One region of the Rhodococcus sp. PBTS 1 genome, then DNA from elsewhere that is predicted to be linked to it. Evidence: predicted binding sites of a transcription regulator. Region 1 holds the regulator's gene; the other holds the start of a gene.
The links. Region 1 encodes LexA, which represses DNA repair genes until DNA is damaged. Its sites were predicted from a motif close to CGAACANNTGTTCG; they were not measured.

Region 1 (15,107 bases):
GGTGGCCGAGGCGATCAGCTGCGGATCAAGGGCGGTGGAGCCCGACGAGCCCTGGGTCTCGACGTGCACGGTGACGCCGGCGCGGTCGCCGGCGTCCTTCAGCGAGTCGGCCGCCATGTAGGTGTGGGCGATACCCGTGGGGCACGCAGTGATGGCGACGATGTGCTTCGGCGCCGACGACGACGTCGCGGCGGCGGTGTCGGGGGTCTCGGACTTCGCCGTGCTCACCGGGGTGGAGGCTGCGGTGGCCGAGGCGGCGGACGCGGCGGTGGCCGTGGAGGTGCCGGCGGGCTTGGGGGCGAGCACGTCCTGGACGAGCGTCACCACCTCGGCCGGGGTGCGGGCCTCGCGCAGCGAGGTCACGAAGGCCGGCTTGACCAGCGCACGGGCGAGCGAGGAGAGCAGCTTCATGTGCTCGGCCCCGGCGCCCTCGGGGGCCGCGATGAGGAAGACCAGGTCGGCATCGCCGTCGGGGGCGCCGAAATCGACCTTCGGCGACACCCGGGCGAACCCGAGGGACGCGGTGGTGACCGCGGCCGATCGGCAGTGCGGGATGGCGATGCCGCCGGGCAGTCCGGTCGCCGACTGCGCCTCGCGTGCGAGGGCGGCGTCGAGCAACGCGGCGGAGTCGGTGGCTCGACCGGCGTCGGCGAGGACACCGGCCAGCCGCTCGATGACGGCGTTCTTGTCGGCACCGAGATCGGCGTCGAGAAGGATCAGATCCTCCGCGATGATGCCGGGTGCATCCGTGGTGGGAGTGGACATGTTCATTTCCTCAGGAGGTGTGTCGAGCGAGGGCGGACGAGCCGGGCAGGGAAAGCGATCGAACGGGAACGGCGTCGACGTGGACGTCGGTGGGAGTGGGGAGGCGGGTGCCGGGCAGAGCGGCGGCTGCCGATCCGTAGGCGACGGCCCGGGCGAGTCGCCCGGCACCGTCCGCACCGTCGAGGTCGGCCAGCACGTACCCGGCCAGGGACGAATCGCCCGCGCCGACGGTGCTGCGCGGGGTGATCGGGGGAGGGGTGGCGAACCAGGCGCCCGTCGCGGTGACCAGGACGGCACCGGAGGCGCCCAGGGTCGCGAGCACGGCGCCGACGCCGCGGTCGACGAGAATCCGGGCGGCCTCGACCGTGGGCATCGGATCGCCCTGTGCTGCAGCGTGTTCGAGGACCTCGCCGTCGCGTCCGGTGAGCTGTCCGAGCTCCTCGGCGTTCGGCTTGATCAGGTCCGGCGCGGTCCGCGGGAAGCCTGCCGCGAGTGCGAGCAGGGGAGCGTCCGAGGTGTCCACGGCGACGCGCGCCGACGTCTCGCGTACCGCCGCCACCAGGTCGCCGTACCACCCCGCGTCGACGCCGGGCGGGACCGAACCGGACAGCACGACCCACTGGGCGCGCTGCGCGAGTTCGCGCACCGAGGCGGTGAGACCGGCGACGGTCTCGGGGGCGAGCGCCGTGCCGGGCTCGTTGATCTTGGTGGTGGTGCCGTCGGGTTCGCTCACGGTGAGATTGGTGCGAGCGAGACCCGTCGTCGGGACGGCGTGGTAGCGCACGCCCAGGGCGCCGAGCGCCCCGAGCAGGGGGTCCGAGCCGGTTCCGGGCAGCACGGCGGTGCACGGCCGGCCGGCGGCGGTGAGGACGCGGGCGACGTTGACACCCTTGCCGCCGGGATCGGTGGTCGTGGTGGTGGCGCGATGGACGGCGCCGCGCTGGAGCGCCGCGTCGAGCGTGACGGTGCGGTCCATGCTGGGGTTGGCCGTCAGGGTGAGGATCATGCGACCACCACCTCCAATCCGTGTTGCTGCAGACGGGTGCAGTCGGCATCGGTGATGCCGTCGTCGGTGACCAGGACGTCGACGCCGTCGAGTGCGGCGAAGGACATGAAGTACTCGAGGCCGATCTTGGCGGAGTCCGCGACCACGACCACGCGGTCGGCGGCGGCGGCCATGGCGCGCTTGACCGCGGCTTCCTCGGTGTCCGGGGTGGACAGGCCGTGGGCGACGCTGAGGGCGTTGGTGCCGAGGAAGGCGACGTCGACGCGCAGGGTCGTGAAGGTGCGCACCGCGTCCTCACCGACCGTCGCCTGCGTGACGCCGCGGACGCGCCCGCCGGCGAGATGGAGCGACAGAGACGGCACCGTGGCGAGTCGCTGGGCGATGGGCAGGGAGTTGGTCACGACGGTGAGTTCGACGTCGACCGGGACCAGTGCGGCGAGGCGTCCGGTGGTGGTGCCGGCGTCGAGCGCCACGCTGCCGCCGGCGTCGGGAAGGAACCGGACGGCCGCGGCCGCGATGCGGTCCTTCTCCTGTGTCCGCGTGTGCTCGCGTTCGGCCAGGCCCTTCTCGACGGTCGCGATGGTGGTGACGGGAACGGCGCCGCCGTGGACCCGGCGCACGACGCCCATGCGATCGAGCGCAGCCAGATCGCGCCGCACGGTCTCGGTGGTCACGCCGAAGGTGTCCGCGAGGTCGGCGACGGATACGCGACCGCGCTGGCCGATGAGGCCCGCGATGGCGTTCTGCCGCTCTTCCGCGTACATGGTCGTGGTCACCTCCGCCCCTCCGATCCGTGGGTTTGTTGTTGGTTTATGTTGTTTTACGCCCGTCTCTGTTGACATGTCAAGAGGTTCGCGTAATCTCGATCACACCAGTCGCGAGCCGAGACGCGACGCACACACGTTTCGACGGTGTGCGTCCACGGCAACAGCACACAGACACACAGCAGGAGGAACGACATGACGGGATCCACCACCGTGACCGACTCGCGGACCGACGCGCGCACGCTCCACGGGACCCCCGTCGTTCCCGGTGTCGGGTACGGGCCCGTCGTCCGTCCCGCCCCGCGCCCCACCCGACCCGACGCTGCGCGCGAGATCGGCGAGGACTCTCGCGAATCCGAGGTCGAGCGTTTCCGTGCCGCGGCGAAGGCCGTCGGCGCTCGTCTGCAGGCCCGCGCGGCGCTCGCGACCGGGTCCGCGTCCGAGGTCCTCGCCGCCAACGCGGCCATGGCCGAGGACCGCGGCTGGCTCGGTGCCGGTGCCAAGGCGATCAAGGGCGGCGCCGACGCCGCCTATGCGGCCGTGGCCGCTACCGACCAGTTCGTCGCCATGTTCGCCAAGCTCGGCGGACGCATGGCCGAGCGCATCACCGACCTGATGGACATCTGCGACCGCGTGCTCGCCGAGCTCTCCGGCCTGCCCGAGCCCGGCGTTCCCACGCCCGCGCAGCCGTCCGTGCTGCTCGCCGAGGATCTCGCCCCCGCCGACACCGCCGGCCTCGACCCGACGCTCGTCGTCGCGTTGGCCACCTCGCTCGGCGGCCCCACCAGTCACACCGCGATCATCGCCCGTCAGCTGGGCATTCCGTGCGTCGTCGCCGTGGCCGGCCTCGACGACGTCGCTGCCGGCACCGCCGTCATGGTGGACGGCACCACCGGACTCCTCTCGGTCGATCCCGACGCCGAGGAGGCCCGCCGCGCCGTCGACGAGTCCGCCGCCCACCTCGCCCGCGTCGCCGAGTGGACGGGCCCGGGCCGGACGTCCGACGGCCACCACGTCGACATCCTCGCCAACGTGCAGGACGGTGCCGGTGCCCGCGCGGCCCGCACGACCGCCGCGGACGGGGTGGGTCTGTTCCGCACCGAGCTGAGCTTCCTCGACCGCGACGTCGAACCGACCGTCGCCGAGCAGGCCGACATCTACGGCGAGGTGCTCACCGCGTTCGAAGGCCACAAGGTCGTCGTCCGCACGCTCGACGCCGGATCCGACAAGCCACTGCGTTTCGCCACCCATCCCGACGAGGCCAACCCGGCGCTCGGCGTGCGCGGTATTCGCATCGCCGCCGCCGACCGCGGCATCCTGCATCGCCAGCTCGACGCCATCGCCGCCGCCGCCGAGGCCACGTCGTCGTCGCCGTGGGTGATGGCCCCCATGATCGCGACCGCCGACGAAGCGAAGGCCTTCGCCGCGGACGTGCGCGAGCGCGGTCTGACCCCCGGCGTGATGATCGAGGTCCCCGCGGCCGCGCTGCTCGCCGACCGCATCCTCGAGCACGTCGACTTCCTGTCGATCGGCACCAACGATCTCGCGCAGTACACGATGGCCGCCGACCGGATGTCCGCCGACCTCGCCGCCCTGACCGACCCGTGGCAGCCCGCGGTGCTCGCTCTCGTCGCCCGCGCCGCCGAGGCCGGAGCTGCCGCGGGCAAGCCGGTGGGCGTCTGCGGTGAGGCCGCCGCGGACCCGCTGCTCGCCTGCGTCCTGGTCGGGTTCGGCGTCACCAGCCTGTCGGCGGCGTCGGCCGCGGTGGCCGGAGTCGGTGCTCGGCTGGGGCAGGTCACGCTCGAACAGTGCCGCGAGGCCGCCCGCGCGGTCCTCGGCACCGCAGGACCCCTGGAGGCGCGGGAGGCGGCGTCGGCCGTCCTGGGCTGAGCCCGGGGGCCGGTCCGTGTCATCATGACGACTCGTGACCGCACCCCGCGCCTCGTCGCGCTCCCGCCTCGTCCCCCGGTGGACCCTGCACGGTGACGGCCGGAGCGTGGCCGCCGACGGTGTCGTCGCCCCCGACGAACGTCTGTCCTGGCCGCGCACCGTCGGCATCGGCATGCAGCACGTCGTCGCGATGTTCGGTGCGACGCTGCTCGTGCCGACCATCACCGGCTTCCCGGTCACCACGACGCTGTTCTTCTCCGGCCTCGGCACCGCGCTGTTCCTGCTGATCACGCGGGGCCGGGTACCGAGCTACCTCGGCTCGTCGTTCGCCTTCATCGCGCCGCTAGCCGCCACCGCGGGCGACGGTCCGGCGGCCCAGCTCGGTGCCGTGCTGGTCGTCGGTGTCGCTCTCGCCGCCGTCGGCGTGCTGGTCAAGGTGGCCGGGAGTCGTGCGCTCGACGCCGCCATGCCGCCCCTGCTCACCGGCGCCATCGTCGCGCTGATCGGACTCAATCTCGCCGGCACCGCCGTGACGTCCTACGAGTCGCAGCCGCTGGTCGCCACCGTCACCCTCGTGGCGATCCTGCTGGTCACCGTGGCCGTCCCCGGCTTGATCGGGAGGCTCGGCATCCTGGTCGGCGTCGTCGTCGGCTGGGTCTTCGGCGCACTGACCGGCGCGCTCGATCCGGCCCGGGTCGACGCGCTGCGGGAGGCCGCGTGGGTCGGCGTCCCGACCTTCACCGGGCCGTCGTTCCAGCTCTCCGCCGTGCTGGTCGCCCTGCCCGTCGTCGTGGTCCTGGTCGCCGAGAACGTCGGTCACGTCAAGGCGGTCGCCGCCATGACCGGCCGCTCCCTCGACGACGTCGCCGGCGATGCCCTCGTGGCCGACGGCGTCGCCACCGCGCTCGCCGGCGCCGGTGGCGGTTCGGGCACGACGACCTACGCCGAGAACATCGGCGTCATGGCCGCCACCCGCGTGTACTCGACGGCCGCCTACTGGGTCGCGGCCGCGACGGCGCTGGTCCTGGCCTTCTCGCCGAAGTTCGGTGCCCTGGTCTTCACTGTGCCCGGCGGCGTCATCGGCGGCGCGACCCTGGTGCTCTACGGGCTCATCGGGCTGCTCGGCGTGCGGATCTGGCAGGAGGCGAACGTCGACTTCACCCGGCCCGTCAACCTGATGGTCGCCGCGGCCGCGCTGGTCGCCGGGATCGGCGATCTGACGCTGACCATCGGGTCCGTCGAGCTCGGCGGCATCGTCTGGGGGTCGGTGGGGATCCTGGTGGGCTACCCGATCCTGCGCGCGTTGGCGGGGCGCACCGTCCGCTGAGTCGTGAGACCGTGAGGTATGGACTCGGAACGGATCGGTCTCTCCGGGCTCGACCCGATGCGTCCGGTGAGCGTCGCGCCCGAGGAATGGCCGTCGACGCCGGCGTGGAAATCCGCCCTGTCCGCCGTCGTCCCGGTCGCGATCGTCGGGCTCGCGTGGCTCGGTCCGACTGCGGTCGGACTGATCCTCGGGGTCGGGGCGATGGTCGTCGGCCTGATGCTGAGCGTCGTCGGGGCGCGTCGGGTGCTGCGGGAGAACGCCGGGCGGCGGGTGCCGTGGTGGCGTGAGCCACCGGTCAGGCGCCGCGATCGCGACCTGGTGCAGAGTGCGGCGGGGTCGTGTGCCGCCGTCGCCGCGGGCGGGCTCGTTCGGGCGACCGGGTCGTGGTGGTTCCTTCTCGCGGCGGCTCCGGTCGTCCTGCCCGACGTGGTCCTGCACGCCCGGCACAATCGAGCCGTCCGCCGCGAGAATCGTGTGCAGTAATCCGCGCTGGACGCCGATATCTGCACACGATCCGGTCGGCGGTGGTCACCGAACGCGCTCGCACAGGTCATCGACGCCCTTCGTGCTCCGACCTACCGTGAAGTGGTAACTCACGTCACACGAGGAGAGTCATGAAGCGCACGTTGTTCGAGCCCGAGCACGATCTGTTCCGCAGCTCGTACAAGAAGTTCCTCGAGCAGCACGTCGCACCGCATCACGCGGAGTGGGAAGAGCAGAACATCGTCGACCGCGGCGTGTGGGTCGAGGCCGGCAAGCAGGGCTTCCTGGGCATGGCCGTGCCGGAGGAGTACGGCGGCGGCGGCGTGAAGGACTTCCGCTACAACGCGATCGTCACCGAGGAGACCACGTTCGGCGGCTACAGCGGCATCGGGTTCACCCTGCACAACGACGTCGTCGCGCCCTACCTGATCGAGCTCACCAACGAGGAGCAGAAGCAGCGCTGGCTGCCCGGATTCTGCTCGGGCGAGCTCATCACCGCCATCGCGATGACCGAGCCCGGCACCGGCAGCGACCTGCAGGGCATCAAGACGCGCGCCGTCCGCGACGGTGACGACTGGGTGCTCAACGGCTCGAAGACGTTCATCACCAACGGCATCAACGCCGACCTGGTCCTCGTCGTGGCCTGCACCGATCCCGAGAAGGGCGCCCAGGGATTCAGCATCTTCGGCGTCGAGCGCGACATGCCCGGGTTCGAGCGGGGCCGCAACCTCGACAAGATCGGCATGAAGGCCCAGGACACGGCCGAGCTCAGCTTCACCGACGTCCGGGTGCCGGCGGCGAACATGCTGGGCGAGGAGGGGATGGGCTTCATCTACCTCATGCAGAACCTTCCGCAGGAGCGGCTGTCCATCGCCGTGGTCGCGGCCGCTGCCATCGAGCGCTCGATCGAGATGACGGTGCAGTACTGCAAGGACCGCAAGGCTTTCGGCAAGCCGATCGGGAAGTTCCAGAACACCCGGTTCGTCCTGGCCGAGTGCGCCACCGAGGCCACTGCTGTCCGCATCATGGTGGACAAGTACATCGAGCAGCTCAACGCGGGCGAGCTCACCGTGCAGGAAGCCGCTATGGCCAAGTGGTGGACCACGGAGAACCAGGTCAAGATCATCGACCGGTGCCTGCAGCTCCACGGTGGATACGGCTACATGAAGGAATACCCGATCGCCAAGGCGTACATGGACTCTCGCGTGCAGACCATCTACGGCGGCACCACGGAGATCATGAAGGAGATCATCGGGCGGGGCCTGGATCTCTGACCCTCGCGGACGAACGACGAGAGCCGGCACCGAGAACGGTGCCGGCTCTCGCCGTCGTCGGGGGACGATCAGAGCTTGCGCATCACGGTGACGACCTTGCCGAGGATCACGGCGTCGTTGCCGGGAATGGGTTCGAAGAGCGGGTTGTGGGGGAGCAGCCACACGTCGCCGCCGGTGCGCTTGAACGTCTTGACCGTGGCCTCGCCGTCGATCATGGCGGCGACGATGTCTCCGTTGTCCGCGACGTTCTGCTGCCGGACGACCACCCAGTCACCGTCGCAGATCGCCGCGTCGATCATGGACTCGCCGACCACCCGCAGCAAGAAGAGCGAACCGGAGCCGACCAGTTCGCGCGGGAGGGGGAACACCTCTTCGACGGCTTGCTCGGCCAGGATGGGACCGCCGGCTGCGATGCGCCCGAGAACCGGGACGAAGGTGGGCGCGGGCAGGGCGTCCGACTCGGCGCCGGCGTCGCGGGCGGCGGGCTCGACGGTGGGGGCGTCGCCCGTCGAGGCCACCTCGTCCGGCCGTCCGTTCTCGCCCGGCAGGCGGACGTCGACCGCGCGGGGCCGGTTCGGGTCGCGGCGCAGGAAGCCCTTCTTCTCGAGCGTCCGTAGTTGGTGCGCGACCGAGGAGGTCGAGGTCAGGCCCACGGCGTCGCCGATCTCGCGGATGCTCGGCGGGTAACCACGCTCGGTGACGGAGGCCCGGATGACCTCGAGAACGCGACGTTGCCGCTCGGTCAGGCCGGAATCGGTACTCGTGGCGGACGAGCTCTCGTCGGTCATGCTGTGAACCTCCATCGGTGGCCGGCCCGGGGCGGGCGGGTGCTGCTGGGCGCGCCGGACGGTGGTGCGGATGGGGCGTCTGGTGCCCCGGTGTCCGATGCGACGTCGTGAGTAGAAGTTAGACCGGATTCGATCGGTGATCAAACACCTGTTCGATCCGTGTCGCGATTTCGTGGACTGTGTCGGACCGCCCTGCTATACATCGAACATGCGTTCCTTCGAACGCGTGGTCGAACGGAATGGCCGAACGCCGGTGGGTGTTCTGCTCGCCGGGGGACCACCGCCTACCCACGAGGAGTGGTTGTCGTGATCAGTACCGAACTGCAGACCGTTCGCGGCGCTCGAGTCGGAGCGACCTCTCGCCCGTCCGTCGATCGCTGGACCTGCGACGACGAGTCCTACTGGGGTTCCGTGGCCACGGCCGAGCGCGCCGCGGCCCCCGCGCCGCGTCGGTCTGCTCCCGTACGCCGTCGTGCCGTCTCGCGCGACGTGCGTCGCCCGCACGCCGGCGCGGTCGAGTACGTCGGCCACTCGGTCGGGGTGTCGCGTGCACCGCACGTGTCTCGGCCGGTCCGGGGTCTCGCGTCGGTCGCCGCTGTGGTTCTGGTCACAGCGGCAACGGCCCTCGGGCTCGTCGGAGTGGCCAACCTGCGGGCCGCCGACGTTCCGCCGCAGCCGACCGTCGTGGAGCAACTCGACCTCGGCGTGTCCCCGCGCTGATCGATCGTGGCACGGCCCTCGGTAGGCTGGTGCGCGGCGTCGGCGACGACGTCGCACCGTCCGTACGGAACGGAATCGTCCCGTGAGCACCGAGGGGTCACCGCCACATGCACTGCCCGTTCTGCCGTCACCCCGACTCGCGCGTGGTCGATTCTCGTGAGGCGGACGAGGGGCAGGCGATCCGCCGTCGGCGGTCGTGTCCCGAGTGCGGTCGCCGGTTCACCACCGTCGAGACGGCGGTGCTGTCCGTGGTCAAGCGGAGCGGCGTCAGCGAACCCTTCAGTCGTGACAAGGTGATCAAGGGTGTGCGTCGCGCGTGCCAGGGCCGCGACGTCGACAACGATGCTCTCGTCCTCCTCGCGCAGCAGGTCGAGGACACCGTCCGCGCCTCTGGCTCCGCGGAGATCCCCAGCAACGAGGTCGGACTCGCCATCCTCGGTCCGCTGCGCGACCTGGACGAGGTGGCCTACCTGCGTTTCGCGTCGGTCTACCGCTCGTTCAGCAGCGCCGAGGACTTCGAACGCGAGATCGACGAACTTCGCCGGCATCAGCGGGGCGAGGACACGGTGTCGAGCACGGCCTGAGCCGACGTCAGCGCCGCGCCGTGCGCACGGCGTCGATTGCTTTCAGGACCCGTTTCTCGGACACCGGGTAGGCAGTGCCGAGGGCCTGCGCGAACAGGTTGACCCGCAGTTCCTCGATCATCCACGCGATCTCCCGCACGTCGTCACCGGATCGGCGGGCCGACGGCAGGCTTTGGAGAAGTGCGTCGTACGCGGCGTAGACACGATCGAGGGCGTCCATACCCGCAGCGTCTCGGGTCGCGCTCGACGGCAACGCGTCCAGCCGACGCCGCGCAGCCTCGAGGTAGCGCGGCAGATGGGGCAGGTGCGCCGTGCCCGTCTCGAAGACGAAGCCAGGGAAGATCAGGGCGTCCAGTTGCGCCCGCACGTCCTCGGCAGGGTCGCCGCTCGATTCCTCGAGTGCCAGTCGGACCGCTGTGGCCGCCGCGAGGACGGGTTCGACCAGCCGCAGGACCGCGGCCGTCCGTGACGCGAGGTCACGGCGGACGGCCGACTCGAGGGCGGCGAACGCGTCCGGCGAGGACACGGGACCGCCGTGCGCGGACATCAGATCGTCGACGGCCAACGCGCGACAGTCGTCGAGCAGGGCCTCGATGCTGCCGTGCGGGTTCTGGCCGAGGTGCAGCCGCGCCGCCGGTGAGCGACCGGCCAGGAGGGACTTTGTCGAGACCGGGATCGCGTCGAGCAGCAGCCGCCGCGTCCCCTCCCGCATGGCCGCACGCTGTTCGGCCGCCGACCCGAGCACGCGGACGGCCACACCACCGCTCTCGGCCACCAGCGCCGGGTAGCCGGTGACGGCGCGGCCCTGCACGGTGCGGGTCACCGTCGGCTCGAGAGTGCCGATCGTCTCGGACGTCCACCGGCGGACGGGGCCCTTTTCGGTGTCCTTGGCCGCCGCCGACACGGCGGTGGCCGCGGCGCGTCCCAGCCTGGCCTTCAACGCCGACAACGACGGTCCGCGACCCAGCTCGGTGGTGCCGTCGACGATCCGGAACGTCATGCGCAGGTGCCGGGGCAGCGCGTCGGGGGAGAAGTCCTCGGCCGCGATCGGGACACCACCCATGCGGGTGAGCTCGCGCGAGAGCGCCGTCGTGAGCGGTTCGGTGCGAGGTCGCATGGCGGCGACGGCGGCCGCGGCGTGATCGGGCGCGGGAACCACGGTGCGGCGCAGGTCCTTCGGCAGCGTCTTGATCAGTGCGGTGACGAGATCGAGGCGCATGCCGGGGACCAGCCAGTCGAAGCCGACGTCGGCGACCTGCGGCAACTGGTCGACCGGGATGTGGACGGTCACGCCGTCGTCGTCTCGGCCCGGCTCGAACTGATAGGTCAACGGGAACTGCCGCTCGCCCTGGCGCCACGCGTCGGGGAAGTCGCCGCCGGTGACCGCGGCGGCAGCCGGAGTGACGACGGTCGCGCGGTCGAAGTCGAGCAGGTCCGGCGTCGCGCGGGACGCCTTCTTCCACCACCGATCGAAGTGACGCGCCGAGACCACGTCGGCGGGCACGCGCTCGTCGTAGAACGCGTACAGGGCGTCGTCGTCGACCACGATGTCGCGGCGTCGGGCACGCGACTCCAATTCCTCGGCGTCGCTACGTAATTGCTGGTTATGGTGGAAGAAGCGGTGGTGCGTGCGCCACTCGCCCTGGACCAGGGCGTGACGCAGGAACAGGTCGCGAGAGACCTCCGCGTCGATCGACCCGTAGGACACCGGCCGCTTGGCCACCAGCGGTACGCCGTAGAGCGTCACCCGCTCGTAGGCGACGGCGGCTTCGCGTTTGGTTGACCAGTGCGGTTCGGAGTACTGCCGCTTGAGCAGGTGGGGGGCGAGTTTCTCCGCCCACTCGGGCTCGATGCGCGCGGCCATGCGCGCCCAGAGCCGGCTGGTCTCCACCAGCTCGGCCGCCATCACCCACCGCGGTGGCTTCTTCGACAGCGACGAGCCGGGGAAGATCGCGAAGGTCGAGCCGCGTGCCCCGAGGAAGTCGCGCTTGTCGCCCTCCCGTAATCCGATGTGCGACAACAGGCCCGACAGCAGCGCCTGATGGATCGTGGCGTCCGACGCCGGGGTGTGCGCGTCGTGATCGGGCACGGTCCACCCCATGCCGCGGGCGATCTGCCGGAGCTGGCCGTGCAGGTCCTGCCACTCGCGAATGCGCAGGTAGTGCAGGAACTCGGTGCGACACAGCCGCCGGAACTGGTTGGAGGACAACGCCCGTCGCTGCTCGCCGAGGTAGGTCCAGAGTTCCCGGAGGGCGAGGAAGTCCGACCCCTCGACCGCGAAGCGCCGGTGCATCTCGTCGGCCGCCTGCTGGTGCTCGGCAGGACGCTCGCGCACGTCCTGGATGGACAGCGCCGCCACGATGACCAGCATTTCCGGCAGGCACCCGGAGCGGTGGGCTTCCACCAGCATGCGCGCCATCCGCGGATCGACCGGGAGGCCGGCGAGTTCACGTCCGAGGGCGGTGAGGCGGGGCCCGTCGTGCTCCCCGGAGTGCGGGGTGGTGTCCAGGGCGCCGAGTTCGGTGAGCAGTCCGAGTCCGTCGCGGACGCTGCGTGGATCGGGCGGTTCGACGAACGGGAATTTCTCCACCGCCCCGAGGCCGAGCGAGGCCATCTGCAGGATGACCGACGCCAGGTTGGTGCGCAGGATCTCCGGATCGGTGAAGTCCGGACGCGCGTCGAAGTCTTCTTCCGAGTACAGCCGGATGCAGATGCCGTCGGCGACGCGGCCGCAGCGTCCTGCGCGCTGGCGGGCCGAGGCCTTCGAGATCGGCTCGATGGGGAGCCGCTGCACTTTGGTGCGCAGCGAATAACGGGAGATGCGCGCGGTGCCGGGGTCGACGACGTAGCGGATGCCGGGGACGGTCAGTGACGTCTCGGCGACGTTGGTGGCCAGGACGATGCGTCGACCGGAGTGTCGCTCGAACACGCGATGCTGCTCGGCGGCCGACAATCGGGCGTAGAGGGGAAGAACCTCCACGCCCCGCAGGCGACGGTCCTTCAACGCGTCGGCAGTGTCGCGGATCTCCCGCTCACCGGAGAGGAAGACGAGGATGTCGCCCTCGGGCTCGCGGAGCAGCTCGTCGACGGCGTCGCACGTGGCGTCGACCGGATCGCGATCGACGGTCTCGTCGTCGCGGTCCACGGTGAGGGGGCGGTAGCGCATCTCGACGGGGAAGGTGCGCCCGGAGACCTCGACGATGGGCGCGTCTTCGCCGTCGACGGCGAAGTGACGGGCAAACCGCTCCGGATCGATGGTCGCCGACGTCACGATCACCTTGAGCTCGGGGCGCTGCGGAAGCAGGCGAGCCAGGTAGCCCAGGAGGAAGTCGATGTTCAGGCTGCGTTCGTGCGCCTCGTCGATGATGATGGTGTCGTATCGACGCAGCATGCGGTCGCGCTGGATCTCCGCGAGCAGGATGCCGTCCGTCATGAGCTTGATCAGCGTGTCGTCGCTCGAGCGATCCGTGAACCGGACCGTGTAGCCGACGGCCTCGCCGATCTCCTGGCCCAGTTCCTCCGCGATCCGCTCGGCGACCGTCCGGGCGGCGAGCCGACGCGGCTGCGTGTGGCCGATGGTGCCGAGCACGCCGCGGCCCAGCTCCAGGCAGATCTTGGGAATCTGCGTGGTCTTGCCGGAGCCGGTCTCGCCGGCGACGATCACCACCTGGGTCTCGGCGATGGCGGCGGCGATGTCCTCGCGCCGGGCCGTGACCGGGAGGAACTCCGGGTACTCGAGCGCCGGGACGGCCGCACGCCGATTCCGCACCCGCACCTCGGCGCGATCGATGTCGGCGGAGATCTTCGCGAGGTCCTCGGGACGCCGACTGCGTCCGAGACGCCGGCCGAGTCGGTGGGCGTCGGTGTGAGTGAGTCCGGCGAGGCGCGCGGTGAGGTCACTGCGCGTGGGGGAGGTGGAGGCAGGTGTCGACATGGCTGAGTCCAGCGTATCGGGCCGGTCTACGCTGACCGACGTGACCGATCACAGCTCAGCGTTCTGGCACGGCTTCTCCGACATGCACGCGGTCGAATCGGGCGGGCGCTACGTCGTCGCTCGGGGCGAGGGCGCGCGGATCTGGGACACGGACGGACGCGAGTACCTCGACGGCACCGCCGGACTGTGGTTCACCAACGTCGGCCACGGCCGGACCGAGATCGCGGACGCCGTCGCGCGTCAGCTGAGCACCCTCGCGCACTACTCCACCTTCGGGGACGTCACTCCCGACGTGACGCTCGACCTCGCGGATCGTCTGGCCGAGATCGCGCCGGTGCCGGGGAGCAAGATCTTCTTCACCTCGGGCGGATCGGACTCGATCGACACCGCGGCCAAGCTGGCGCGCCGGTACTGGCACCAGGTCGGCCGACCGGGCAAGTCGGTGGTGGTCGGTCGACAGAAGGCGTATCACGGCATGCACGTCGCCGGCACCGCGCTGTCCGGACTTCCGCTCAACCGGGAGAACTACGGCGAGCTCATGACCGACGCCCGCACCGTGGCGTGGGACGACGCCAAGGAACTGCTGGCGCTCATCGAGAAAGAGGGCGCCGACACCATCGCGGCGTTCTTCGCGGAGCCGATCATCGGCGCCGGTGGCGTCTACCTCCCGCCCGCGGGCTACCTCCACGAGGTGCGGCAGATCTGCCGCGACCACGACATCCTGTTCGTCGCCGACGAGGTGGTGACCGGCTTCGGACGCATCGGCGATGCCTGGTTCGCCTCGTCGAAGTTCGAGCTCGAGCCCGATCTGGTGACCACCGCCAAGGGTCTGACCTCGGGCTACGTGCCCATGGGCGCGGTGTTCGTGGCGCCCTGGATCGCGGCGCCGTTCTACGAGGGCGGCTCGTGGTGGCGGCACGGCTACACGTACGGCGGACACGCGGGCGCGGCGGCCGCGGCCCTCGCCAACCTCGACATCATCGTCCGCGAAGATCTCCTGTCGCATGCGTCGCGGCTGGAGGCGTCGCTGCATCGGCATCTCGCGCCGCTCGCCGAGCACGACCTGGTCGGTGAAGTGCGTAGCGGCATGGGCGCCGTCGCCGCCGTGCAGTTCGCGGACCCGACGTACGCCATGCCGTTCGTGAAGACCCTCCGCCGCGAGGGTGTCTCGGCGCGGGCGGCGGGGAACGGTGCGATTCAGTTCTCGCCGGCGTTCGTCATGACCGACGAGCAGGTGGAGGAGATGGCGGCGGCCACCGCGCGGGCACTGGACGCCACGGTCGGCTGAGCGTGTCCGGAGCGGGCGAAAAGTCGTCGCGCCGCCGTCGGTCGATCTCGTAGCGTGGCGGGCCCACCCCGGTCGAGAGAGGTTCGCCAGTGCGAGAACTGATCTACTACGTCGCCACGAGTCTCGACGGGTTCATCGCCGCCCCCGACGGCACGTGGGGCGCGTTCGCCGACGAGGGCGACCACATGGCGGTGCTCTTCGACGAGTACGCGGACATGCTGCCCGGTCACGTCCGCGCGGCGCTCGGCATCAACGCCGACCCCACGCTCGTCGACACCGTGATC
Region 2 (15,107 bases), 1.0 Mb from region 1:
CCGTCACCGGACCGACCGGCGAGATCGGGATCTCGACCGTCGACGCACTCGAGCGCGACCCGGGTGTCGAGCGGATCCTGGGCATGGCCCGTCGACCGTTCGACCCGGCTGCGCACGGGTGGACCAAGACGGAGTACCGCCAGGGCGACATCCTCGACCGTGCGGCGGTCGAGGATTTCGTGGCCGACGCGGACGTCGTCGTGCATCTCGCGTTCCTCATCATGGGCTCGCGTACCGAGAGCGCCCGCATCAACCTCGAGGGCACTCGGAACGTCTTCGAGGCGACGGTGGCGGCGCCGCGCCCGACGCGTCTGGTCTACACCTCGTCGGTGGCCGCGTACGGCTACCACCCGGACAACCGCACCCCGCTCACCGAGGACACTCCCACGCGCGGGTCCGCGGAGCACTACTACTCCGAGCAGAAGGCCGAACTCGAACGAGTGCTCACCGAGGTGACGGGCGGGTCCGACCTCGAGGTCTTCGTGCTCCGACCGTGCATCGTCGCGGGCCCGAAGGCACCGGCACTCGCGGACTCGATGCCGTGGCGGCAGCTCGCGTCCGCGCTGCCGGGCCCGCTCGGAACGCTGGTCGGCAAGGTCCCGGGGCCCGTCTTCCCCGATCCGGGCCACCCGCTGCAACTGGTTCATCACGACGACGTCGCGGCGGCGATCGCCGTCACCGTCACCACCGACGCCGAGCCGGGCGCGTTCAACATCGCCGGTGACGGGACGGTGACGTTGTCGACGGTCGCCTCCGCTCTCGGCGCGATACCGGTCCGGGTCCCGGCCGTGCTGGGCACCGCGGCCTCGGCGACGCTGCGACGACTGCCGTTCGTTCCGTCGTTGGTCGAGTGGATTCACGTCGCCCGGACGTCCGTGGTAATGGACACCTCGAAGGCCAAGCGCGAGCTGGGGTGGCATCCGCGGTACTCCTCCAAGGCCACGTTGGACGAACTCGTCGCATCGCTCTGATCGGGTCCTGCTAGGTTGAGCCGACTTGAACACCGTTCAAGTCGTCCGTCGACCACCACAGGAGCCCCGGTGTCCTCGTCCCGCTCGACCGCCCGTGACCTCGCGCAGATCGCCGTGTTCGCCGCCCTCATCGCGGCCCTGGGACTCCCGGGCGCCATCACCGTCGGCATCAGCGGCGTCCCGATCACGCTGCAGACGCTCGGCGTGATCCTCGCCGGCGCGGTGCTCGGGGCACGCAAGGGCGCCGGCGCCGTCCTCGTGCTGCTCGCCCTCGTCGCGCTCGGCCTGCCCCTGCTCTCCGGAGGCCGCGGCGGACTGGGCGTCTTCGCCGGGCCGACGGTCGGTTATCTCGTCGGCTGGGTCGTCGGTGCGTTCGTCATCGGTGCCGCGACCCGGCTGATCGTTCCCCGGTACCCGTTGTGGGCCGGGCTGGCCGTCAACGCCGTCGGTGGCATCGTCGTCATCTACGTCTTCGGTGTTCTCGGACTTCTCCTGCGCACCGATCTCGGCGTCGGCGCGGCCATCGCCTCCACCGGCGCCTACATCCCCGGCGACCTGATCAAGGTCGTCGTCGCCACCGTGGTCGCCAAGGGTGTGCACCGCGCCTACCCGGGTCTGATCGCGCCGCGACGCACGACGACCGCGGTGTGAGCGACCCCGTCCTTCTCGCCGCGCGTCGCACCCCCGTCGGCATCGCGGGTCATGCGTTCCGCGATGTCACCGCGGCCGATCTGGCCGCGGCGGTGATCGACGACGTGGTCGGCCGGGTGGCGCACCTCGGCCCGATCGACGACGTCGTGCTCGGCAACTGCCTCGGGCCCGGCGGCGACGTCGCCCGCGTCGCCGCTCTGCAGGCCGGCCTCGGCCATCGCGTCCCGGGAGTCACGGTGGACCGGCAGTGCGGATCGGGACTGGACGCCGTCGGGCAGGCGGCGTCGCGGGTCCGGGCCGGTGATGCGGACCTCGTTCTCGCCGGCGGCGTCGAGTCGGCGAGCTCCGCCCCGTGGCGCTTCCGACCGCCGGTCGGCGACGAACCTCCGACGCGGTACACCCGCGCGCCGTTCACCCCGGCCGGAACGCCCGACCCCGACATGGGTCCCGCGGCCGACGATCTGGCCCGTGTCCTGGGCATCACCCGCGCGCAGCAGGACGCGTACGCGGCCCGCTCGCACAGTCTGGCCGCGGCCGCGAATTTCTCCGCCGAGATCGTGCCGGTGCGCGGCGAGACGCGGGACCGCCGCATCCGTGCGGGACTGACCGCGGAGCGGCTGGCCCGACTGCCCGCCGCGTTCGGCGAGGGCGGGACGGCGACGGCGGGCAACTCCTGCGGGATCTCGGACGGCGCCGCGGTGCTGGCCGTGACGACGCGCGATCGGGCCGAGGGCCCGTGCCTGGCGGTGCGCTCGTGGGCCGTCGCCGGTGCGGACCCGGCGCTGCCCGGCCTGGCGCCGGTGCCGGCGATCGACGCGGCGTTGCGACGGGCCGGCTGCACGGTCGACGACGTCGGCACGATCGAGATCACCGAGGCCTTCGCCTCGGTCGCCCTCGCCGTGATCGATCGGGCGGGCCTCGATCCGGACCGCGTGTGTCAGGGCGGCGGCGCGATCGCGCTGGGTCATCCGTGGGGCGCGTCGGGGGCGCTGCTGCTCGTGCGGTTGGCTGCTCGTATGACGCGTGGCGACGGACTCCCCTCGGCGCTCGGGCTGGCGGCCTGCGCGATCGGCGGCGGCCAGGGCATCGCCATGGTCGTCGAGAGAATCGACGCGTGACGGGGACACGGCATGAGCGAGATCCGGTTCGAGAACGTCCGGCACGGCTACGGCGACCGGCCCGTGCTGCGCGAGGTGACGCTGACGCTCACCGAGCGGCGCATCGGCATCGTCGGCTCCAACGGGTCGGGCAAGTCGACGCTCGCCCGCATGATCAACGGCCTGGTGACACCGACGTCGGGACGCGTGGTGGTCGACGGACTCGACGTGGCGAAGAAGGGGGCCGCGGTCAGGCGACGGGTGGGCTTCGTCTTCACCGACCCCGACAACCAGATCGTCATGCCGACCGTCGCGGAGGACCTCGCGTTCTCGCTGCGCCGCAGCGGCGCGTCGAAGGCCGAGGTCGCCGACCGTGTCGCCGAGACGCTCGAGCGATTCGGCCTGGCCGGACACGCCGATCACCCCGCCCACCTGCTCTCCGGCGGGCAGAAGCAGATGCTGGCCATCGGCGCCGTGGTGATCCGCCGACCGGAGATCCTGGTGGCGGACGAGCCCACCACCCTGCTCGACCTGCGCAACACGCGACTGGTGGGCCGCGTGTTGGCCGATCTCGACCTGCAGCTCGTCGTGGTGACCCATCACCTCGATCTGCTCGCCGGCTTCGATCGCGTCGTCGTCGTGCACGACGGGGGCATCGCGTTCGACGGACCCCCGGCGGAGGCGATACCGGCGTACCGGGGCCTGCTCGAATGATCGGCCTGTACCGGCCGGGCACGTCTCTCCTGCACCGCCTGCCCGCAGGGGTCAAACTGCTGCTGCTCATGGCCGCGGTGATCGCGATCCTGATCCTCGTCCGCCGGCCCGTCGACGTCGCCGTCGCGCTCGCGGGGGTGACCGCCGCGTACGCCGTGGCGGGGTTCGGTCCACGCGTCCTCGTCGCGCAGCTGCGGCCGCTGCTGTGGATGATCCTGATCATCGCGGCGTTCCAGGTGTGGCTGACCACGCCCGCCCGCGCGACCGTCGTGTGCGGCGTCCTCCTGGTGACCGTCGGGGCCGCGGGGCTGGTGACGCTGACCACTAGAGTCACCGCGATGCTCGACACCGTCGGCCGAGCGCTCGGGCCGCTGCGCCGGGTCGGCGTCGACCCCGATCGGGTCGGATTGCTGCTCGCGCTCACCATCCGCCTGGTGCCGGTGCTCACCGACATCGTCCGGGAGGTGTCGGAGGCGCGGAAGGCGCGCGGTCTGCAGTGGTCGATCGCGGCGCTGGCCACGCCCGTCGTGGTGCGGGCGTTGCGGACGGCCGATGCCCTGGGCGACAGCCTCGTCGCGAGAGGCGTGGACGACGGCGTCGAGAACGACCATGACGACGGGGACGGGGACGACGGTGATCGGTGAGCCGATCGACGCCCGCATCGGGCGGTGGGCGCGGAACCGGCCCGACGCGGTGGCCGTGGTGGATGCGGCGGGGTCGACGACGTACCGCGAGCTGTGGGAGGCGTCGGGCCGTCTCGCGGCGAGGTGGGTCGGCCACCGACGTACCGCGGTGTTGCCGTCGTCGGACGTCGGGTCGGTGGCGGCGGTGGTGGGTGCGATCCGGGCCGGGTCGTCGGTCCTGCTGCTGCATCGGCACCTGACCGCGGATCGCCTGGCCTCGGTGTTGTCCGTCGGTGGGCCGCGGGAGGTGGTGGCCGCGCGGCGCCTGCACGCGCGCCTGCGACGGCTCGGGTACGCCGGTCCGCTGGTGACGCCGTCGGATGCGGCGCGGGGCCGGGGCGTCACGCTCTCCTCGGTCGACGAGAGCGCGGAGCTGCTGGCGGGGCTGACGTCGGGAACGTCGGGCCGGCCGAAGGTGTTCGTGCGGTCCCGGTCGTCCTGGTCGCGCACGCTCGATCGCAGCGACGAGGAGTTCACGATCGACGCCGAGTCGCGCGTCGCGACGCCCGGCGTGCTCGACCACACGCACTTCCTGTACGGGGTGGTGCACGCGCTGGGCCGCGGGGCGGCGGTGGACCTGCGCCCACTGTCCCCCGGCGGGGGCGCCGATCCGACCCACCTCTACACGGTGCCCACCCTGGCCGTCGACGTCGTCGCCGGACTCGGCGGCCCACTGCGGTCGGTCCGAGAAGTGTTGTCGTCCGGGGCGTTCTGGCCGGAACCGGCGCGTGCGTCGCTCGCCGCTCGACTCCCCGGTGCGCGCATCGTGCACTTCTACGGGGCCTCCGAACTGTCCTTGGTGTCAATCGCGGCCTCGGACGAGGCGGTCCCGGTCGGGTCGTCGGGACGGGTGGTCTCGGGCGTCGACGTGCGGGTCGCCGACGGCGTGGTGCACGTGCGCAGCGACATGGTGTTCGACGGCTACCTCACCGACGACTCGTCGCTTCCCGTGGGCGGTCCCGTCGGTGGCTGGTTCGACGTCGGCGACCGCGGCCGCGTCGAGGACGGCTGGCTGTTCCTGTCCGGTCGCGTGTCGGACACCATCTCGCGTGGGGCGTTGAAGGTCGAGCCCGCGGACGTCGAACGGGCGCTGCTCTCGCACGCCGGGGTCGTCGAGGCGGCCTGCGTAGGTGCGCCGCACCCCCGGATGGGGGCGGTTCCGGTGGCAGCGATCGTCGCGGACGGACCGGTCGATCGCGCCGCACTGTGGCGACACCTCCGAGAGTCGTTGGACGTGCCGTCGCGACCGACCCGAGTGGTCGTGACCGACGCGCTCCCCCGCACACCGCGCGGGAAGCTGGACCGGCCCGCGGTGCTGGCGCTGATCGATAGGCTGAGCGAGTGACCCCGACCGCGGCGCCCGACGCCGAGATGCCGTCCGACCTCCTCCGCCACGCCCGCGCGGCGCGCGGGTTCATGCCCGACGACGAGGGCCTCGCCCTGCACGCCGCGGCGCGCGAATTCCTCGGTGGCGGTGTCGGTGTCGAGATCGGGACGTACTGCGGCAAGTCGACGATCTATCTGGGCGCGGCGGCCCGCGCGACGGGCGGACGCATCGTCACCGTGGACCACCATCGCGGGTCGGAGGAGCATCAGGAGGGGTGGGAGTACCACGACCGGTCCCTGGTCGATCCGGCCGTGGGCAAGCTCGACACGCTCGGGGCCTTCCGCCGCACGGTCGCCGACGCCGATCTCGAAGACGTGGTGGTGGCCGTCGTCGGCCGGTCGGCCGACGTCGCGTCGTTCTGGCGCACGCCACTGACGTTCCTGTTCGTCGACGGCGGCCACACCGAGGCCGCCGCGTCGACGGACTACGAGGGCTGGGCGCGGTGGGTGCAGCCGGGCGGAGCGCTCGTCATCCACGACGTCTTCCCCGACCCCGCCGACGGCGGACGCCCGCCGTTCCTGATCTACGAACGCGCCCGCGCCAGTGGGCAGTTCACCGACGTGCGCGCCGTCGGGTCGCTGCGGGTACTGGTGCGCACCGACGGTCAGCCGGGCACGCCCGCGGGGTAGGACTCCCCAGCGCACCCGCACCGACGGTGCGCCCCGGACAACCCGGTGGGGAGGTCGTCGCCGCGGAAGATGCCCGACGCCGGGGTGGCGCGGGCGAGCGCGTCCGCGGCGAGGATGACCGCGCCGGCCGTCCACGTGGTCCGTTCGACCGGCCATCGCTTGCCGTCGGCGTAGACGAGGCCGGTCCAGTACGCCCCGTCGTCGTCGCGCAGATGCTGCATGGCGCCGAACAATTCGAGCGCGGCGTCGTCGTCGCCGAGCGCATCGAGGGTCAGGACCAACTCACACGTCTCGGCTCCGGTGACCCACGGCCGGTCGTCGACGCATCGGATGCCGAGGCCCTCCACCACGAAGTCGGACCACCGAGCGCCGATGCGGCGCCGGGCCTCCGGTCCGCGCACCGCGCCACCCAGGATCGGGTAGTACCAGTCCATCGCGTACGTCGTCTTCGGCACGAAGGCGTCGGGATGGTGCCGCAGGACGTGACCGAGCCGGCCGACGGCGACCTCCCAATCCGGTTGCGGGTCACCGATGTACGCGGCGAGCGCCAGAGCGCAGCGCAGACTGTGGTGGATGCTGGCGTTGCCGGTGAGCAGGGCGTCGACGTTCGGTCCGTTGGGCCCGGCCGCCCAGCCGATCTCCCCCCGGTCGGTCTGGAGCGACAGCACGAAGTCGACGGCCCGCTGCACGGTGGGCCACAGCGCGAGCGCGAACGCGTCGTCGCCCGTCACCAGGAAGTGATGCCACACTCCGACCGCGACGTACGCGCAGAAGTTGGTGTCCGAGCCCGCGTCCTCCACGACGCCGGCGCGGGTCTGCAGCGGCCAGGACCCGTCCTCGCGCTGCGTGCGCCGACACCACTCGTAGGCGGCGTCGGCTTCCTCGGTGAAACCGGCCGCCGACAGCGCCATCGCCGCCTCCACGTGGTCCCATGGGTCCTCGTGGCCCGCGGGCGACCAGGGGATGACACCCGACCGGAGCTGGACTGCGGCAATGGATTCGGCGGTGTCACGACACTGCTCGGCCGTGAGCACCCCGGGGACGGCGGGAACGTCGGGGGTCGGCCGGCTCACGACGCCGCCTCGTCTCCGTCGGCCTGCGGGGCCGGCGGCTTGCGGAGGTAGATCACCACCGACTTGCCGATCACCGGGTCGAGCAGGCGCTCCGCCCAGCGCGTCGCCGCGGGGGCTTTCATCATGTCCCACACCAACATCGAGTGGTAGGAGCGCACGAGTCGGTTGTCGTTCTCGTTCACACCCACCGCGCACTTGAGCCACCAGTAGGGAGCGTGCAGTGCGTGGGCGTGGTGCGTGTGCGTGACCTCCAAGCCGGCGTCGCTCAGAGCCTTGCGCAGGTCGCTCGCCCGGTAGATGCGGACGTGGCCGCCCTCGTTCGCGTGGTACTCGTCGGACAGCGCCCAGCAGATGCGTTCGGGCAGCCACCGAGGCACGCTGACCGCCACGGTGCCGCCCGGCCGGACGACGCGGGCGATCTCGGCGATGGCGGCGCGATCGTTCGGAATGTGTTCGAGCATTTCGGAGACGACGACGCCGTCGAAGTGACCGTCCGGGAACGGCAGGGCGAGCGCGTCTCCCACCACCGTCTCCGCGGAGGCCGATGCGGGCACCTGCCCTTCGGCCTCCATCGCGCCGAACATGACCTTCACCTCGTCGAGCTCCGCCGCGTTCTGATCGAACGCCACGACGTGCGCACCGCGTCGGTAGAGCTCGTACGAGTGCCGACCGAGGCCGCACCCGATGTCGATCACCCGGTCACCGGCACCGAAGCCGAGTCGGTCGAAGTCCATCGTCAACATGTGCGGCGTCGCTCCCTCTCGTGCTGCGCGGCGATCGCCGCGCGATAGACCTCCACCGTGGCGGCGGCGACCGCCGGCCACGAGAACGTCGATTCCGCTCGCGCTCGACCGCGCTGCCCCATGGCGACGCGACGGTCGGGGTCGTCCAGTGCGGCGGCCAGCGCCGCGGCGAGCGCCTCGCTGTCCCCCGGCTCGACGAGGTCGGCGCACTCCCCGTCCGGTCCGACCACCTCGGGAATCGCCCCCGTGCGACTCACCACCAGGGGCGTACCGCAGGACATGGCTTCGACGGTCGGCAGCGAGAAACCCTCGTACAGGGACGGAACGCACGCCACCTCGGCCCCCGCCAGGACGGTCGCGAGTTCCTCGTCGGTCAGGCCGGCGTGGACGGTCACCGCGTCGCCCAACCCCAGCCGCTCGATGGTGCGACGCGTCGGGCCCGCCGGATCGATGGTCGACACCAGGTCGACGGTGACGTCACGTTCGGTGCGCAGTTTCGCCACGGCCTCGAGCAGGTGCCGGACGCCTTTCAGGGCGACGTCGGCGCTGGCGACGGCGACGATCCGTCCCGGTACCCGCTCCCCGCGGGGCCGGAACACGGTGGTGTCGACCCCCAGCGGAATCACCGACACCACGTTCTCTCGCACCCCGAACGCGTCGACGATGTCGTCGGCCGAGCTTCGCGACACCGTGATCACGTGTCCGACCCGACGCGCGACTCGCCGCTGCATCGCGAGGAATCCGTACCACCGCCGCAGCGTGATTCGACGCCGCCAGGACGCGGCGGCGAGGTCCAGGTCTCGATCGCGGGTGATCGGGTGATGAATCGTCGCCACCCAGGGTCGCCGGAGGCGCAGCAGTCCGTAGCTCAGCGACTGATTGTCGTGCACCACATCGAAATCCGCCGCGCGACGCCGGAGGAGACGGGCCGCCCGCAGGCCGAACGTGAGGGGCTCGGGGAAGCCCGCGGTCCACATGGTCAGGACCTCGAGCACGTCGATCCAGTCCCGGATCTCGGAGGGCCGGGGCGTGCGGAACGGGTCCGGTTCGCGATACAGATCGAGGCTGGGAACGCGGGTCAGCGTGATCCGGGGGTCGAGCACGGGGTAGGGCTGCCCCGAGAACACCTCGACGGTGTGGCCGGCATCGATGAGCGCCTTGCCGAGCCGAGCGACGTACACGCCCTGACCACCCACGTGGGGCTTGCTCCGGTACGACAGCAGAGCGATGCGCACGAGCCTCCCCGACCGTCGTGGTGCACCGGCACGTCCATGTCCGGTGTGCGACTTGTCTACCACCCGAGCACGGACCGATCGCGCACTCACCCCGGCCTCCGGGACTTTCCGGTCGTCGCCGGGTTCGTGCGTGCGTGTCGTCGACTCTGTCGGTGGGTGCCGATACACTCGAACATACGAGCGACTGGGGGGTCGAAGGCATGGGCAGTGTGCAGGTGGGGGCAGGTGCCGTTCCGTGGGCGGCGCTCGATCACGCCGCGCTCGGCCTGCCCGCCACCACCGACCTCCCCTCCCCGCAGGCGCTGGACGCGCTGGTCCACGCGACGGCGGGGGTGGCCTACCTGAAGTGGTTCGAGTACCAGCTCGCCGCCGCGATGCACGCCGAACTGGTGGAACCGTTCGAGGACGAGGACCGGCGTGAGCTCGACGCGTTCACCCGCTGCGCCGCCACCATCGCCACCACGTTGTCGATCACACAGGGGGCTGCCCGCACCCTGCTCACCGACGCCGTCGCCCTCCGCGACCGCCTCCCTCGGGTGGCGGAATGCCTGCGGGACGGGGTCGTCACCCCGCATCACATCCGCACCATCGTCTCCCGCACCGAACTCATCGAAGGGCAGTGCTACGCCGCGTTGGTCGACGCCGACATCGCCCGTGCTCTCCGCAGAGCGGGGTCGTGGTCGCCGGCGCGGATGGAGGCCATGGTCGACACGATGGTCGACCGCCGTGATCCCGATGCCGTCCGAGCCCGGCGGGAGAAGGCGAAGCGGAATCGGGAGTTCACCGTCGAGATGGGCCGTGACGGTTTGGCGTCGGCGACGGACACCCGGCCGGCGGAGGACATCGTCGCGCTCCACGCGGCCGTGCGACGGTTGGCCGCGCAGGTGTGCCCGAAGGACACCCGATCCAAGGCCGCGCGGGCCTCCGATGCGCATTACGCGTTGATCACCCGAACCGGATTCGGGTGCGACTGCGACCGCCCCATCACCGACTGCCGCTACAAGAACATCGACCTGACCAAGTTCGCGGCGACCGCGCCCCGCATCGTGATCCATCTGGTCACCGACACCACCACCCTCACCGGCCCCGTCCCCGCGCCCGAGAACGAGAGGGTCTGCCGGTCACCGCAGCACCTCCCCCGACCGGATCTGGCCGTGGACACCTCCGCGTCGGTGACGACCGAACCGTCCGCGGCGGAACCCGTTGCGTCGGAGCCTGCTGCAGCAGAAACTGTTGCGCCGGAGATCGTTGCACAGGGAACCGTTGCTACTGAGCCCGTTGCGTCGGAAACGGCTGCGGCACAGTCGGTGTCACCGGATCGCGTCGACGTCTCTGCGGACCGTGATGCGGCCGCCAGTGACGCTGCGGTGGACCACACCCGCGGGTGCGAGGAACCCATGGGCATGGACTTCGTCGACGGCGTCGGATTCCTGGCCGGCATCGGCATCGTCTCCGGCGCCCACGTCCGCGACCTCGCCGCCGACCCCGGCACGATCATCCGGCCGTTGGGTGACGGCACCGACACCCCACTGCCGGCAACGCAACCGTCGAACCCCTACCGGCCCTCCGCAGCCCTGGATGCGTACATCCGTGCGCGGGATCTGTTCTGCACCTGGCCCGGCTGCAACCGATTAGCGTGGGACGGCGACCTCGACCACATCACCGAATACGACCACACCCACCCCGAGCGGGGCGGGCGTACCAGCGCGACCGGACTCGGCGCCAAATGCCGCTTCCACCACCTACTCAAGACGTTCGCCGACTTCGTCGACGACCAGTACCCCGACCCCACCGACCCGAGCCGATTGATCCGCACCATCGCCATCCCCGACGGGCGCACCGTCCTCGGACCGGCGTTCACCGGACACGACGTCCACCCCGGACTGGACACCATCGTCTTCGGCGACCCACCCACCGCGAGCAGGCTGACGCCCAAACCGGTAGAACGCCAACGACCCGCTCCACGCACCGAGCAGAAACACGCCCGCCGCCGACAGGAGCGAAACCGCAACCGACTCCGCAGGGTCATCCCACCGGACGACACCCCACCCCCGTTCTAGAAACGTAGGGCGCTCAGGCGACGTCGTCGATCGTCGGCCGTCGTACAGCTAGAGCGGCAACGCCGTCTCTCTGGCCGCACCGACGGCTGCCGGTGGGGTGACGCGACGGAACCATTCGGTGCCGAACACCACGGCCAGGACGTCACGCTCCATGGCCAGGAAGGGCCCGAAATCGCCGATCTGCGACTCGTGCACCTGCATCGCGGCGCGCTTGGCATCGAGCACGGCCGTCACGTCCACCGCGGTGGTCAGTTCCGACTCCGGCAGCCCGAACGCCTCCACGTCCGGACGCGGGCCCGACTGTCCCGTCTGCCCTGCCTCGGCACCGTCCGGCTGCTCGTTCCAGGCGGGGTTGGCCTCCATCAGCATGCGCATGTGGTCCCGGTTCATGGTTGCCTCGTAGACGTACGGCACTCCGGCGAGGGCACCCGCCCGGGTGCCGACGTGGTGTACCTGCACGTGGTCCGGATGCCCGTAGCCACCGTTCGGGTCGTACACCGTCAGCACGGTCGCACTTTCCTCGCGCAGCACCTCGGCCAGCGTCGCGGCAGCCTCCTCGACGTCCACCGTCGCGAACGCCCCGGGAGCCGTATTGCCTTCCGTCCCGGCCATTCCCGAGTCCGCGTAGCCCAGGTTCACCACGCGATGCACCCCGAGCACCGCAGCCGAGGCCGCCACCTCGGCCTGCCGTCGTTGCACCAGCGTCTCGCCCTCGTCCAGCAGCCCGTCCGGCACCTCGCCCAGCGCCCCGTCGGTGGCGGTCACCAGTACCACCCGGTGACCGGCGTCGGATGCGGACCGCATGACACCCCCGGTGCCGAAGACCTCGTCGTCGGGATGCGCGTGGAAACACACCAGCGTGCTCATCGCCCCATCGAAGCACAGCAGACGGCGGGCGAGGGTTCGACCGCCCGGCGTCCGGGAACGCCGTGTCCATGAGCAACGACACCACGGTCGACGACGTCTGGGACGACTGGAAGGACGCGGTCAATCTCACTGCCAAGCAACTGGACGAGTGGCTCGACACCGACGAATCGAAGTCCGTCGGCGATTCCTCCGACGGCGAGTCCACCGGACACGCCATGGGCCGGGAGATCGTGCGAATTCTCGGCACGAAGAAGGCGGACCTCACCGACGACGACGCTGCGAAGATGAAGAAAGTGGTCGGCTACGTGCACCGCCACAGCGCCCAGGGGCCGAAGAAGGACGTCGAGAACTCGCGGTGGCGGTACTCGTTGATGAACTGGGGGCACGACCCGCTGAAGTAGGCCCGCCCCAGCCACTCTCGTAGGCGAAGCACGGCATCCGACGCCGGTTCGGGCGAAGTATTCGTAGCCGACCCGGCGAAGTATTCGTAGCCGACCCGGCTGTGGATGTTTCCGAAGATCGGATACGGTCAATTCCACGACCACGTCCGGGTGTCGATTCTCCGGTGTCGTGCTTCGCCGTTCATCCACCAGCGGCTGTCCGTTGTCGAGACCGCAGCAGGGATGGATGTCTCATGAGAGTTGCCTTGGTGTCCGCGCACGCCGATCCTCGGGCGCCCCTGGGCGGAATCGATTCCGGCGGTCAGAACGCGCACGTCGACGCGCTGGCGGCGGCGTTGACCGGCCGCGGTCACAGCGTGACCGTGTACACCCGATGCGCCGACCCCACCGCCCCGTCCGAGCTCGACACCGCCGGCGGTTACCGCGTGTCGTACGTCCCCGCCGGGCCGCCGGGGCCGCTGGCGAAGGAAGACCTCGTCCCGCATCTCGGTGATTTCGCCGACGGGCTCGCGAGCCGCTGGGCGATCGAGCGACCCGACGTCGTTCATGCCCACTACTGGACGTCCGCTTTCGCCGCGCGGCTCGCCACCCGCTCGCGTCCCGTGCCGACCGTGGTCACGTTCCACACGTTGGCCGAGGCGGCCCGACGGAACCGCGGTGATCGCAGTCCCGACACCGTCGCCCGCGGCAAGGTGGAGAAGCTCCTCGCGCGCACCGCGACCCGGGTGGTGGCCACCGCGTCGGAGGACGTCGGCGACCTTGTTCGTCTCGGCGTTCCGCGCCGGTCGATCTCCGTGATCCCGGCCGGCGTCGACCTGGACACGTTTCGTCCGGCCCCGATCGCTCCGAGCGGTCGTCCGCCCCGGCGGCACCGTCTCGCCGCCGCGGGACGATTGGTGCCGCGCAAGGGATTCGATCTGACCATCGCCGCTCTGGCCGCGATCCCCGACGCCGAGCTGAGCATCGCCGCGGGTGCGAACACCGACGTCGCGTCCGACCCGGAGGCTCGGCGGCTGACCGACCTCGCACGCACTCACGGCGTCGCCGATCGTGTACGTATCGGTCCCATCCCCCGCGACCGCATGCCGGACTTCTGGCGCGCCGCGGACCTTGCCGTGTTCACCCCCGGGTACGAGCCGTTCGGCATCTCCGCGGTCGAGGCCATGGCCTGCGGGACGCCGGTGGTCGCCTCGGCGGTCGGCGGGTTGCTCGACACGGTCATCGACGGCGTCACCGGGGTCCTGGTTCCGCGGCGCAGCCCGGGTGCGGTCGCCGAGGCTGTCCGCCGTCTGTTTAACGACGACGGCCGTCGCACCGGGTTCGGGATGTCGGCGGCGGACCGGGCGCGGGCGCGGTACTCGCTCGAGCACATCGCCCTGGACACCGAGCGCGTCTACACGGACGCGCTGCCGGAGCCGGCGGCCGACGACGACCCCGAGGGCGCCGAGGGCACCGACCGCGCCGTGGCCCCGACCGGCCGACTCGACCCCGTGCGGTGAGGGCTGCTTGAATGGTTGGTCGAACGCAGAGCCCGTACGTACGGGCCGGGAAAGGCAGGATGTCGATGTCGGTCGCCGAGAACTCCACGGACTCGTTCCGTGTCGACACCGAATTGCAGAACGGGGCAGCGATCCTCACGGTCGTCGGAGAACTCGACCTGGCGACGGCGCCGATCCTGCAGGACGCGGTGGACGCGGTGCGGGGCGAAGCCACCGAGGCGCTCGTCGTCGATCTCACCGGAGTCGAGTTCCTGGCCTCGGCCGGCATGACCGTGCTCGTCCAGTCCCATCAGTCCGTTCCCGACGGCGTCGTCTTCTCCGTCGTGGCCACCGGTGCTGCGACCGCCCGCCCGCTGCAGCTGGTGGGCCTCGACGAGACGTTCCCGATCCACGCGTCCCGGCAGGACGCCCTCGCGGCCACGGGCGACGCCCGTCGGTCCGATTTCGCCTGACCGCCGCTTCGAGGTGAGGGACCCACGATCCGGGGGTACTACTCCCGCTGTGATCGACGCCGAGACCCCGATGCCGGGGCCCGAACCCCTGGTACTGACCGACCTCGACGCCGACCCGCGCCGCATCTCCGACGTCCGTGTCGTCCTGTCCCGGTGGCTGTCGGCCGGAGCCGTCGAGCCCGACCGGGTGCCGGACGTCGTCCTCGCGGTGTACGAGGCCATGGCCAACGTCGTCGAACACGCGTACACCTCGTCGTCCCACCGCGGGGTGTTCGACCTGCGTGCGGAGCACACGGCCGATTCCGGTCGACTCGAGATCGCCGTCCGTGATCACGGTGCCTGGTCGTCCAGCGAACCCGGCCCCCTCCGCGGGCGGGGACTGCCGCTCATCGAGACGCTGACCGACGACGTGACGGTCACGTCCGCGGCCACGGGCACCGAGGTCGTCATGCGCTGGGACCGTGCCGACGCGGTCGGCGTGCGGGGTGCACAAAGCTCCCGCGATCTCGTAGACTGAGGCCGCACGACAGCACGTCGAACTCGCACCGACCGGGGTTCCGCCTCCTCCAGACCCGGGGAGAGCACTCGCTTTCGCTCTCTGTCCACCCTGGAGGCATCATGACCGCTCTGCACGATTCCCCCGTC

Region 2: a site for LexA is predicted at 9,353-9,366, ahead of A3Q40_RS11920 (HNH endonuclease signature motif containing protein). Genes of this name have one in related genera too.

The regions. Positions count from the first base shown of each region.
Region 1 covers NZ_CP015219.1:1,597,513-1,612,619, forward strand. Annotated here, with positions in the region: gene A3Q40_RS07255 (PTS fructose transporter subunit IIABC) at 1-771, opposite strand, end outside; gene A3Q40_RS07260 (1-phosphofructokinase family hexose kinase) at 776-1,771, opposite strand; gene A3Q40_RS07265 (DeoR/GlpR family DNA-binding transcription regulator) at 1,768-2,535, opposite strand; gene A3Q40_RS07270 (putative PEP-binding protein) at 2,731-4,425, shown strand; gene A3Q40_RS07275 (uracil-xanthine permease family protein) at 4,460-5,752, shown strand; gene A3Q40_RS07280 (hypothetical protein) at 5,819-6,235, shown strand; gene A3Q40_RS07285 (acyl-CoA dehydrogenase family protein) at 6,367-7,509, shown strand; gene lexA (transcriptional repressor LexA) at 7,578-8,297, opposite strand; gene A3Q40_RS07295 (hypothetical protein) at 8,604-9,017, shown strand; gene nrdR (transcriptional regulator NrdR) at 9,125-9,601, shown strand; gene hrpA (ATP-dependent RNA helicase HrpA) at 9,609-13,535, opposite strand; gene A3Q40_RS07310 (aminotransferase family protein) at 13,534-14,823, shown strand; gene A3Q40_RS07315 (dihydrofolate reductase family protein) at 14,913-15,107, shown strand, end outside.
Region 2 covers NZ_CP015219.1:2,627,915-2,643,021, forward strand. Annotated here, with positions in the region: gene A3Q40_RS11870 (NAD-dependent epimerase/dehydratase family protein) at 1-971, shown strand, start outside; gene A3Q40_RS11875 (biotin transporter BioY) at 1,041-1,622, shown strand; gene A3Q40_RS11880 (thiolase family protein) at 1,619-2,740, shown strand; gene A3Q40_RS11885 (energy-coupling factor ABC transporter ATP-binding protein) at 2,753-3,433, shown strand; gene A3Q40_RS11890 (energy-coupling factor transporter transmembrane component T family protein) at 3,430-4,077, shown strand; gene A3Q40_RS11895 (AMP-binding protein) at 4,043-5,461, shown strand; gene A3Q40_RS11900 (class I SAM-dependent methyltransferase) at 5,488-6,132, shown strand; gene A3Q40_RS11905 (prenyltransferase) at 6,108-7,205, opposite strand; gene A3Q40_RS11910 (class I SAM-dependent methyltransferase) at 7,202-7,948, opposite strand; gene A3Q40_RS11915 (glycosyltransferase family 4 protein) at 7,942-9,183, opposite strand; gene A3Q40_RS11920 (HNH endonuclease signature motif containing protein) at 9,384-11,243, shown strand; gene A3Q40_RS11925 (PIG-L family deacetylase) at 11,292-12,110, opposite strand; gene A3Q40_RS11930 (DUF3140 domain-containing protein) at 12,179-12,511, shown strand; gene A3Q40_RS11935 (glycosyltransferase) at 12,745-14,010, shown strand; gene A3Q40_RS11940 (STAS domain-containing protein) at 14,076-14,462, shown strand; gene A3Q40_RS11945 (ATP-binding protein) at 14,512-14,979, shown strand; gene A3Q40_RS11950 (PP2C family protein-serine/threonine phosphatase) at 15,081-15,107, shown strand, end outside.